DNA from 2 places in the Streptomyces sp. NPDC002536 genome. Region 2 is predicted to be linked to the other one. Evidence: riboswitches for the same ligand, from Rfam matches in the RefSeq annotation. Region 2 holds a riboswitch; the other holds the start of a gene.
The links. Region 2 has a riboswitch for cyclic di-AMP ahead of ACWD4B_RS10840 (transglycosylase family protein). Riboswitches for the same ligand answer to the same signal wherever they lie in the genome.
Positions count from the first base shown of each region.

Region 1 (5,396 bases), on a different contig from region 2:
GCCGCGTGCGGCCAGCCAGTTGCCGATGATGGTCTCGGATTCGCCGCCCTGGTTGCCCGGCGCCCAGACCGAGTACACGTCGGCGGTGTCGATGAAATTGCCGCCTGCGCCGACGTAGGCGTCCAGGACGGCGAACGACTGGGCTTCGTCCGCCGTCCAGCCGAAGACGTTGCCGCCGAGCGCGAGCGGGTGGACGGACAGATTGCCGATCTTGCGGAAGTTGTCAGCCATATCTTGATCAACTGCCGTTACCGGCCTGCTATTCCGTTATTCCGTCGGAGCCGGTGCCGGCGCCAGGAGAGGGTCCGGCGCCACCGACAGCGGTGCCGCGATGTCCTCCAGCGAACGGCCCTCCGCCCTGACCGCCAGCAGTGCGGCGGTCAGTCCGGCCAGGCACATCAGCGTGGCGCCGATGTCGAAGGCCAGGACGGTGTCGCCGATGACGCCGCTGCTGGTCAACTGGGAGAAGAGCAGCGGGCCGCTGATGCCGCCCGCTGCCGTGCCCACCGCGTAGAAGAAGGCGATCGCCATCGCCCGGGTCTCCATCGGGAAGATCTCCGAAACGGTCAGATAGGCGCTGCTCGCGCCCGCGGAGGCGAAGAACAGCACCACGGACCAGCAGGCCGTGAGCGTGGTCGCGTTCAGGCTGCCGGTGCTGAAGAGATATGCCGTGGCGAAGAGGAGAACGCCCGCCAGCAGATAGGTCGAGGAGATCATGATGCGCCGGCCGAGCGTGTCGAAGAGCGTTCCGAGGAACAACGGGCCAAGGAAGTTGCCCGCGGCTATGACGGCGAAGTAGTAGCCGGTGTGGGAGGTCGAGACGCCGAAGAATTTCGTCAGGATCGCGCCGAAGCCGAAGGTGATGGCGTTGTAGAGGAAGGCCTGGCCGACGAAGAGCGCGAGCCCGAGAATCGCCCGCCTCGTGTAGTCCTTGAACAGGGTGCGGGCGATGACGCGGAAGCCGATGCTCTCGCGCTGGCGAATGGTGATCCGGCCGGCGGCCGGCGGCAGCGGCGTGCCCTTCTCGGCGGTGATGCGCTGCTCGATGGCGTCCACCAGCTCCTCGGCCTCCTCCCCCCGGCCGTGGATGAACAGCCAGCGTGGGCTTTCCGGCACCTGGCGTCGTACGAGCAGGATGACGAGGCCCAGGATGACGCCCATGCCGAAGGTCAGCCGCCAGCCGACGCTGCGGGAGAAGATTGCTGTATCCAGCATCAGTATCGACAGGAGCGAGCCGCCTATCGCACCGAGCCAGAAACTGCCGTTGATGATGAGGTCGACGCGGCCGCGATAGGCGGCCGGGATCAGTTCGTCGATGGCGGAGTTGATGGCCGCGTACTCGCCTCCGATGCCGAAGCCCGTGAGGAAGCGGAAGGTGAAGAACCACCAGGAGCTGAACGAGGCCGCGGTCAGCGCCGTCGCGGCCAGATAGACCGCGAGCGTCACCATGAAGAGTTTCTTCCGCCCGAATTTATCGGTCAGGCGTCCGAAGAAGAGTGCCCCCGAGCACGCCCCCGCCACATAGAGTGCGGCCGCCATGCCGGTGACCCCGCCGGAGCTGATCGGCAGGCCGCTGCCCTTCTCGGCGAGGCGGCCGGCGATGTTGCCGACGACCGTCACCTCCAGGCCGTCCAGGATCCAGACCGTCCCGAGTCCGATGACAACCGTCCAGTGCCAGCGCGACCACGGCAGTCGGTCGAGTCGCGCAGGCACGGACGTGGAGATGGTCCTCGCGGTCGTCACACCATCTGAGTGCCCTATTTGAAGCAGAACATTCTCGGGCAAATGTGCGCACGAGTGAGCGTACGAACGTGCGAACCGGGCGGGGTCCCGACAGGGCAGGCCCTACGGCTGGAGGCCCTTGTCCCGCAGCCACGGCAGCGGATCCACCGGCCCGCCGCCGTCCGGCCGCACCTCCAGGTGCAGGTGCGGACCCGTGACGTTGCCGGTCGCCCCGACCCGTCCGATGACGTCGCCCGCCGCCACCTTGCCGGACGTGACCACCATCGACGACAGGTGGCAGAACCACAGCTCCGTGCCGTCGTCGAGCGTCAGGACGATGCGGTAGCCGTACGCGCCCGCCCAGCCCGCCTGGGTGATCGTGCCGCCGCCGACCGCCTTGACGGGCGTGCCCGTCGGGGCGGCGAAATCCTCGCCGGTGTGGTTCGCGGACCACATGTTTCCCGACTGCCCGAAACCCGCGGTGAGGGTGTACGAGCCGACGGGGAGGACGTACGAGCCGTGTTCGCTCCGCGAGGGCTTCGGTGTTTCGGGGTCGGCTTTGTCTCCAGCCTTGTCTTCACCCTTGTCTTCAGCTTGCGGAGTCTGCTGCTTTTCCTCGGGCCGGGTCTGCTTCTCGGCTTCCGCCTTCGCCGTCTCTTCGGCCGCGGCCTTGCGGTGCGCGTCTTCCGCGGCCTTCGTCTCGCTCTGGCGGGCGGCCTCCTCGGCCGAGTCCTGCTGGTGCTCGGCCTGCTGGAGGATGCGGGCGCGCAGCGCTTCGCCGGCGTCCGCGGCGTTCTGCGCCAATGCGGAGCCGGAACCGTTCGCGGATTCGGACGCTTCCTGCGACGCGGCGGGGGCCGGGGATTCCTCTTCGACCACTCCGAGCAGTTTTCCGGCCATCTCCGGCAGTTCCTTCAGATCCGGTACGTCCGGCACGGATATCGGCGGCGCCGGGCGATCCTGGGCAGTCGCCATACCGCCCGCGCCGACCGCTGCGATGACGCCCACGCCGAGTACGGCGCCACTGCGGGCCATCGAACCGCCGCGCTGTTTCGCGACCCGGTGCCGGCCGCGCGCGGCAGGCGCCGAGTCCTCGCCGGGGTTCCATTCCCCGGGGCCGGCGGCGGGCGCACGTTCGTACGAAGCGTACGGGTCATGAGGGTCGTGCGGAGCATACGGAGGGTGCGAACTGCCGTCCGGGAACGGGCTGTTGGACGCCACCGGGGCGCACTCCTTTCCTTCCTGCTCGCCTACCGGGTTAGCTGACGGGTTCGGAGGAGGAAGGTCCCCTACGGGCCGGCTGCCGCCGGCCCGATTCACCCCAAGGGTTGTGGTTCCCCGGTTCCCTGAAGTTGCTGGTCGCGCAGGGTGTAGCCAGACGTGCGGGATTCGGCGAAGGCGCACGGTGCCGCCTCTTGCGGCGGTTTGACGACCGCGCTGCGTTATCGAACGTTAATAGACACGGCAGCCGATTTCCAAGCCGAAAGCGTGAATTCACGGGGCTCTTGGGCAGGTTTTGCCATGTGGTGGGCGTGCCGCTCAGAACAAGATCGATTACGCACGGTGCGGATGCCCGCGGCGGATCGCCAACAGGGCCATGTCGTCCGCCGTCTCACCGCCCGTGTGGCACGCGACGTCCTCGGTCAGGGCGTCCAGGAGCGCGTCCGGGCTGCGGAACTGGCGGCCGCTCAGGCGGCGCCCGGCGTCGTAGAAGGTGCCGTCCGCGTCACGCGCCTCCGTCACTCCGTCCGTGAAGAGCAGGAGCGTCGTCCCCTGCGGGAACTCCCACTCCTGGACGTGGTCCGGCCAGGCGCCGACGTCCCCCAGGCCGAGGGGCAGCGCCGCCGGGCCGCGGTGCGCCTCGGTGATGCGGCCCGCGGAGTGGAGCAGGAGCGGGGGCGGGTGACCGCGGTTGACCAGGCGGAGGAACGGGGCGCCGGGCGGCACTTCGGCCAGGACGGCGGTCGTGAAGCCCTCGCTCTGGTCGAGGTTGGCGCGCCGTGCGCCCTCTCTCTGCAACGCACGCTCCAGGCGCGCCGCGAGCCCTTCGAGCGTGCGCTCCTGCTCGGCCGCCTCGCGGAAGGCGCCGATGAGGACGGCGACGGCCTCGACCGCGCCGAGGCCCTTGCCGCGGACGTCGCCGACGATCAGGCGGACGCCGTGCGGGGTGTCCTGCACCGCGTAGAGGTCGCCGCCGATGCGGGCGTCGGCGTGCGCGGCCACGTAGCGCGCGGCGACGCGCAGGCCGCCGATGCGGGCCGGGGGCGTGGGAAGGACGGCGCGCTGGGCCGCCTCCGCGATGCCGCGCGCGGAGGCGAGGCGGCGGTCGCTGCGGCGGACGACGTGGTTGATGCCGAGGGCGAGGACGCAGACCGTCACGACGGTGACGACCTCGGTGATGCGCTCGCCGACGCCGATGGTGGTGCGGACCACGGCCAGGCCGAGGGTGGCGGCGCTCGCCACGGCGGCCGTGACGAGCGTGAGGCGGCGGGAGAGGAGGGCCGCTGCGACGAGCGGGGCTGCGGCGAAGAAGGGAGCGGAGGTGTAGTTGGGGGGTGTGAGGTAGTCGAAGACGAGGCCGCCCACGATGAGGACGGCGGGGAGGCTGCGGGCCGCGCGGCGGGTGCCGGTGCCGTCCCGGCGGGTTTCGCCGTTTGTGGCGGGTGCCGTCCCTCGGATCACGTGCCCAGCGTTGCGCCGGGCACGGGGCCTGGCGAGTCGGGGTGCGCCGAGTGGGGTCCCCGCCGGGCCCGCTGCGCGGGGCGCTCCGCGGGGCGGTGGGGTGCGGGCGATTCGGCACCGCCGGACCGCGCCGCAGGGGCTCGGCGCCGTTGCGGCAGGGATGAGGAGGCATGCTGCCTCTTCGCTGCGCGGCGTTGAGCGCGGGGCGGAAGGGCGCCCGCGCCTCTGCCCGCCGCCGCGGCGGGAGCCGGGCGCGCAGCGCCCCTCGTCAGGATGCCGACGGGCGGCGGTTCGTACCGCCATTGCCGCCATTGCCGGCGGCGCCGCCGCGACGCGGGCGGCGGGAGCGCTCAGGGTTGCCACCCTCCGTCCGCGTGCGCGTACTCGGCTGGCCGCCGCCCGAGCGCTCGGCACCACCGGTGCCGGCACCGGCACCGCCGCGCCCGCGGCCTCGCGAACCGCGCCCGCTGCGCGAACCGCCGGAGGCGGCCCGCGGCGGAGTCGCGGCGACCGGCGGCGCAATGACGACCGGCACCCCGCTCGGCTCACGGGCCCCCGTGATGCGGGCCAGCTCCGGGTCCTCCGCGTGGACGCGTGCCACGTTCGGCGTGATCTTCGCCGTCGCCATCATCCGGGTCATCTCGCGCCGCTGCTCAGGCAGCACCAGCGTGACAACCGTCCCCGACTCGCCCGCGCGGGCGGTACGGCCACCGCGGTGCAGGTAGTCCTTGTGGTCGACCGGCGGATCGATGTTGACGACCAGGTCCAGGCCGTCGATGTGGATGCCCCGCGCCGCGACGTTGGTCGCGACAAGCGCCGTCACCTGGTCCGTACGGAACTGCTCCAGCACCCGGTTCCGCTGCGGCTGGCTCTTGCCGCCGTGCAGGGCAGCGGCCCGGACGCCCTCCGAGAGCAGCCGCTTGACCAGGCGGTCCGCGCCGCGCTTGGTGTCCACGAACATGATCACGCGGCCCTCGCGCGCCGCGATCCGG
Region 1 covers NZ_JBSFWU010000019.1:52,945-58,340, reverse strand. The annotation lists gene ACWD4B_RS10025 (aldo/keto reductase) at 1-231, opposite strand, end outside; gene ACWD4B_RS10020 (MFS transporter) at 268-1,743, opposite strand; gene ACWD4B_RS10015 (peptidoglycan DD-metalloendopeptidase family protein) at 1,846-2,943, opposite strand; cyclic di-AMP (ydaO/yuaA leader) riboswitch at 2,956-3,123, opposite strand; gene ACWD4B_RS10010 (PP2C family protein-serine/threonine phosphatase) at 3,277-4,401, opposite strand; gene ACWD4B_RS10005 (DEAD/DEAH box helicase) at 4,673-5,396, opposite strand, start outside.
Region 1: another riboswitch for cyclic di-AMP. It lies ahead of ACWD4B_RS10015 (peptidoglycan DD-metalloendopeptidase family protein); the one in region 2 lies ahead of ACWD4B_RS10840 (transglycosylase family protein).

Region 2 (5,396 bases):
GGACGACCTGCGCTGGCGCGGCGGGCTCATCATGCGCGGACTGCGCACGCTGCCCGTGGAGTTCGCACCGGAGGCCCGGGCCGCTGCCGGATGACGTACGGTCAAGTGGTGTGACCGCGGCGTGACCTCGGATACACCGGCTTGTGACTCCCGGGGGCCGTCGCTATGTTCGACGACCACATGAGCCCCGAGACGAGAGGCCCACGCATGCGCGCAGGCAACGGAAGACATCGCCGCCCCCGTCAGGCACCCGCGATCGTGGTCGCAGCGGGGGTGACGGGTTCGGCCCTCGCCATGCCGCTGCTGGCCGCCACCGGCGCGTCCGCGGCCGACACCGGTACGTGGGACCAGGTCGCCCAGTGCGAGAGCGGCGGGACCTGGAGCGCGGCCGGCGGGGGCGGACTGGGGATCTCGCAGGACGCGTGGGAGCAGAACGGCGGCCGTGCGTACGCCCCGCGCCCCGACCTCGCCAGCCGCTCCCAGCAGATAGCCGTCGCCGAGAGCATGCTCGACGGCCAGGGCGCCGGCGCGTGGGGCGGCTGCGGCGCGAGCGCGGGCCTGTCCCGCGGGAGCAAGGCGCCGGAGGTGGACCCGGGTGCCACCCAGACCCCGGCACCCAGGGCGCCCGCGCCGGAGCGCAAGGCTCCGCCGGTGCACGAGCCGTCGTCCTCAGCGCCGTCCGACGGCGCGTCCGGGGACACGAAGCCGGCGCCCGGCACGGCCACGCCCGGCGGTCCCGCTTCCACGAGCCCGGCGACCCCGTCGCCCTCGCCCTCCGACGACGACCGGTCGCACGGCAGGCACCGCAAGGACGACCCGGCCCCCACGCCGTCGACGGGCTCCACGGCGCCCTCCGGCACGCCCTCGGGCACCCCGTCCGGCACGCCCTCCACGGACCCGGCGAACCCGCACCCGTCCCTGCCCGGCACGCCGTCCGGCACCCCGTCCGACGCTCCGTCGAACTCCGGCCCCGGCACCGGGGACACCGGTTCCGGCAACGGCAAGCACCGCGCGGAGCCGCCCCGTTCCGGCGACGACGGGCGTGTTTCGCGCGGAGGTTCGGACGCCCGCACCGGTGGCCCCTCCGACCACGACTACACCGTGCGCCCCGGTGACAACCTGTCAGTCATCGCGGAAGACCATTCGGTGAAGGGCGGTTGGCACTCGTTGTACGAGAACAATCAAAAGACCGTCGGAACCGATCCCGACCTCATCCAGCCTGGTCAGCGCCTCGATCTGGGCCGGTAGTGCGGCAGTTCGGGTCGAATGTCCGTTCACGCGGGAAAATGAGACAAGGCTCTCGTTGACTTTTGGCTGGACGGCCTCGGTCCGTTCTCCGCGCACCACCTCCCACCTGCGGAAACATCAGGTTCCCAGGGGTAACTGCAGTCAGTGGTGGCTGAAAAGAGGGGTTTGAACCCGTCGGCCGCCTGTGTTTACCGTCATCACCGCTCGCCATCGCGAGCACCACGGTCGTCACGCCGAATCCTGCCGACGGCCGCGGGAACCGTCGCGCAAGCGCCGTAGGCAGGAGCGGGGGAACCAAGGTAGGTCGCCGCAACGGCCGCCGGTGCAGACCGGCAAGCCGGAGCGGCTAGGGGTGAAGCCCGGTGCGCGCAAGCCACTGGGCCGGGCAAACTCACAGCCCGAACCCGACAGCTCACCTCGTAGGCGCCGGTGAGGAAACGACTCATGTCCAAGGGCAAGCATCGCCGTCCGTCCAAGGCCGTCCGCATCGTCACGCTCGCCGGGGTCGCCGGCGTCGCCGTGGCCGCCCCGCTGATGGTCGCAACCTCCGCCAACGCCGCCTCGGTCTCCACCTGGGACAAGGTCGCCCAGTGCGAGTCCGGTGGCGACTGGTCGATCAACACCGGCAACGGTTACTACGGCGGCCTGCAGTTCTCGAACTCCTCCTGGGCAGCCGCGGGCGGCACCAAGTACGCCCCGCGCGCCGACCTCGCCTCCAAGAGCCAGCAGATCGCCACCGCCGAGAAGCTGCTCGCCATGCAGGGCCCGGGCGCCTGGGGCTGCGCCGGTGCGGGCAACCTGTCCTCCGGCGGCGCCAAGGCCGACGTGGACACCTCCGACGACTCCGGCTCCTCGTCGAAGTCCTCGAAGTCCGAGCGCAACAACTGGTCGAGCAAGAGCCACGCCGACCGCAGCGAGCGCCAGGCGGCCCCGAAGCACGCCAAGCCGCAGCAGGAGTCCTCCGACGACGACTCGTCCGACGAGACCCCGGCGAAGCAGTACACGCCGAAGCACGCCGCCCCGAAGGCGAAGGACGTCAAGACGGGCGACGGCGAGTACACGGTCAAGGAAGGCGACACCCTCGGGACGATCGCCGACGCCCAGCACGTCAAGGGCGGCTGGGAGAAGCTCTTCGACCGCAACAAGGACATCGTCGACAACGCCGACCTGATCTTCCCGGGCCAGAAGCTGCACCTCAGCTGAGCTTCACCGCCCCAGCGGACCGCCCCGCTCCGATGCGTCCTCCCCCCGAGCCGCATCGGAGCGGGGCTCCGCCGTTCCGGGACCTGCGCAAGATCACGTCCCCGCTGGGCGAACGCACCGGCCAATCGCCCCGTGATCTCGGCTTTTGTGCCAATTTTCGGCACGGGTCGCGGGCCGAGGGCGGGCGCAGCCTCCGGGGCCGTTAGGCTCGTGCTGCAGAACTCCAGCACACACGAAGGAGACCCTCGTGCCGTCCATCGACGTCGTCGTAGCTCGCGAGATCCTCGACTCGCGAGGCAACCCCACGGTCGAGGTCGAGGTCGGCCTCGACGACGGCTCCACGGGCCGTGCCGCCGTGCCGTCCGGCGCCTCCACCGGTGCCTTCGAGGCCATCGAGCTCCGTGACGGCGACCCCAAGCGCTACCTGGGCAAGGGCGTCGAGAAGGCCGTCCTGGCCGTCATCGAGCAGATCGGCCCGGAGCTCGTCGGCTACGACGCCACCGAGCAGCGCCTGATCGACCAGGCCATGTTCGACCTGGACGCCACCGAGAACAAGGGCTCCCTGGGCGCCAACGCCATCCTGGGCGTCTCCCTGGCCGTCGCGCACGCCGCCTCCGAGGCGTCCGACCTGCCGCTCTTCCGCTACCTCGGCGGCCCGAACGCGCACCTGCTGCCCGTTCCGATGATGAACATCCTGAACGGCGGCTCGCACGCCGACTCCAACGTGGACATCCAGGAGTTCATGATCGCGCCGATCGGCGCCGAGTCCTTCTCCGAGGCCCTGCGCTGGGGCACCGAGGTCTACCACACCCTCAAGAAGGTCCTGAAGGGCCGCGGCCTGGCCACCGGCCTCGGCGACGAGGGCGGCTTCGCCCCGAACCTGGGCTCCAACCGCGAGGCCCTCGACCTCATCCTCGAGGCCATCAAGGAGGCCGGCTACACCCCCGGCCAGGACATCGCGCTCGCGCTCGACGTGGCCGCCTCCGAGTTCTACAAGGACGGCGTCTACAAGTTCGAGGGCAAGGACCGCACCGCGGCCGAGATGACCGAGTACTACGCCGAGCTCGTCGACGCGTACCCGCTCGTCTCCATCGAGGACCCGCTGTTCGAGGACGACTGGGCCGGCTGGAAGACCATCACCGACAAGCTCGGCACCAAGGTCCAGCTCGTGGGTGACGACCTGTTCGTCACCAACCCCGAGCGCCTCGCCCGCGGCATCGAGGAGGGCAGCGCCAACGCCCTGCTGGTCAAGGTCAACCAGATCGGTTCGCTGACCGAGACCCTCGACGCGGTCGAGATGGCCCAGCGCAACGGCTTCAAGTGCATGATGTCCCACCGCTCCGGCGAGACCGAGGACGTCACCATCGCCGACCTGGCCGTCGCCACCAACTGCGGCCAGATCAAGACCGGTGCCCCGGCCCGCTCCGAGCGCGTCGCCAAGTACAACCAGCTGCTGCGCATCGAGGAGATCCTCGACGACGCCGCGGTGTACGCGGGCCGTTCGGCGTTCCCGCGCTTCAAGGGCTGACACCAAAGCCTCCAGCCTCACCCCGTCCTCGGCCACGGTCCCGTACCGTGGCCGGGGACGGCTTTGCGTAACCAGACCATGGGGAGGCTTACGTGGCGGCGGAACGGTCCTCCACCGCGACCAGGCTCAGGGCGCTCGGCACCGCGCTCGTACAGGGGCCGACCGCCGCCCGGGTCTACCGCGCGCGGTCGCCCCGGCGCAGCCGGCTCACCGGCCGGGCGGCGCTCCTGGCGCTCGTCGTCTGCTCCCTCGTCGTCGCGCTCGCGTACCCCATGCGGCAGTGGGTCACCCAGCGCACCGAGATCGCCGACCAGCGGCGGCAGTCGGACCGGGCCCGGCAGCAGGTCAAGCAGCTGAGCGAGGAGAAGGCCCGGCTGGAGGACCCGGCGTACGTGGAGCAGCAGGCGCGCGAGCACCTGCACTACGTGCGCCCCGGGGAGACCGGTTTCACCGTGCTGGACGGCGGCGGTGCCGCGAAGCGGCCCAAGGACCAGGGCGCCGCCGACCGCCCCTGGTACAGCAACCTCTGGGACGGGGTGGACTCGGCGGACGCCGCGCGCTGACGCCGCCCCGTATCCTCGGCCCCTGGCCTTCCCTTCCGAGAACCCCGAGCACGAGCGAGCACATGGACACCCCTCCTCCCCAGACCGAGCCCACCGAGCCGACCGCCGCGGACATCGAGGCGTTCCAGCAGCAGCTCGGCCGCCCGCCGCGCGGCCTGCGGGCGATCGCCCACCGCTGCCCCTGCGGCAACCCCGACGTCGTCGAGACCGCACCGCGGCTGGAGGACGGCACGCCGTTCCCGACGCTCTACTACCTGACGTGCCCGAAGGCGTCCTCCGCCATCGGCACGCTGGAGGCGGAGGGGGTCATGAAGGAGATGACCGCACGCCTGCAGAGCGACCCGGAGCTCGCGGCCGCGTACCGTGCGGCGCACGAGGACTACATCGCGCGCCGTGACGCGATCGAGGTGCTGGAGGGCTTCCCGAGCGCGGGCGGCATGCCGGACCGGGTCAAGTGCCTGCACGTCCTGGTCGGTCACTCGCTGGCCGCCGGCCCCGGCGTGAACCCCCTCGGCGACGAGGCCATCGCCATGCTCCCGGAGTGGTGGCGCAAGGGTCCTTGTGTGACGCCTTGCGGCGAGTGACCTGATCCCCCCGGGTTGTGGGCAGTCGTTCCGCAGGGCGGAACGGGTGGGCACAACCCGCCCACCGGGCAGCAACCACCCCACCGCACCCCGGTGCGGGGCACCCAACCCCCAGGAGTACCCATGCGCGTCGCGGCCATCGACTGCGGCACCAACTCCATCCGCCTCCTCGTCGCGGACGCGAACCCGCAAACCGGTGAACTCACCGAGCTGGACCGCCGGATGACGATCGTCCGCCTCGGCCAGGGCGTCGACCGCACCGGCCGCCTC
Region 2 covers NZ_JBSFWU010000021.1:68,738-74,133, forward strand. The annotation lists gene ACWD4B_RS10830 (cytochrome P450 family protein) at 1-94, shown strand, start outside; gene ACWD4B_RS10835 (transglycosylase family protein) at 208-1,248, shown strand; cyclic di-AMP (ydaO/yuaA leader) riboswitch at 1,510-1,689, shown strand; gene ACWD4B_RS10840 (transglycosylase family protein) at 1,693-2,451, shown strand; gene eno (phosphopyruvate hydratase) at 2,699-3,979, shown strand; gene ACWD4B_RS10850 (FtsB family cell division protein) at 4,072-4,542, shown strand; gene ACWD4B_RS10855 (DUF501 domain-containing protein) at 4,605-5,126, shown strand; gene ACWD4B_RS10860 (Ppx/GppA phosphatase family protein) at 5,250-5,396, shown strand, end outside.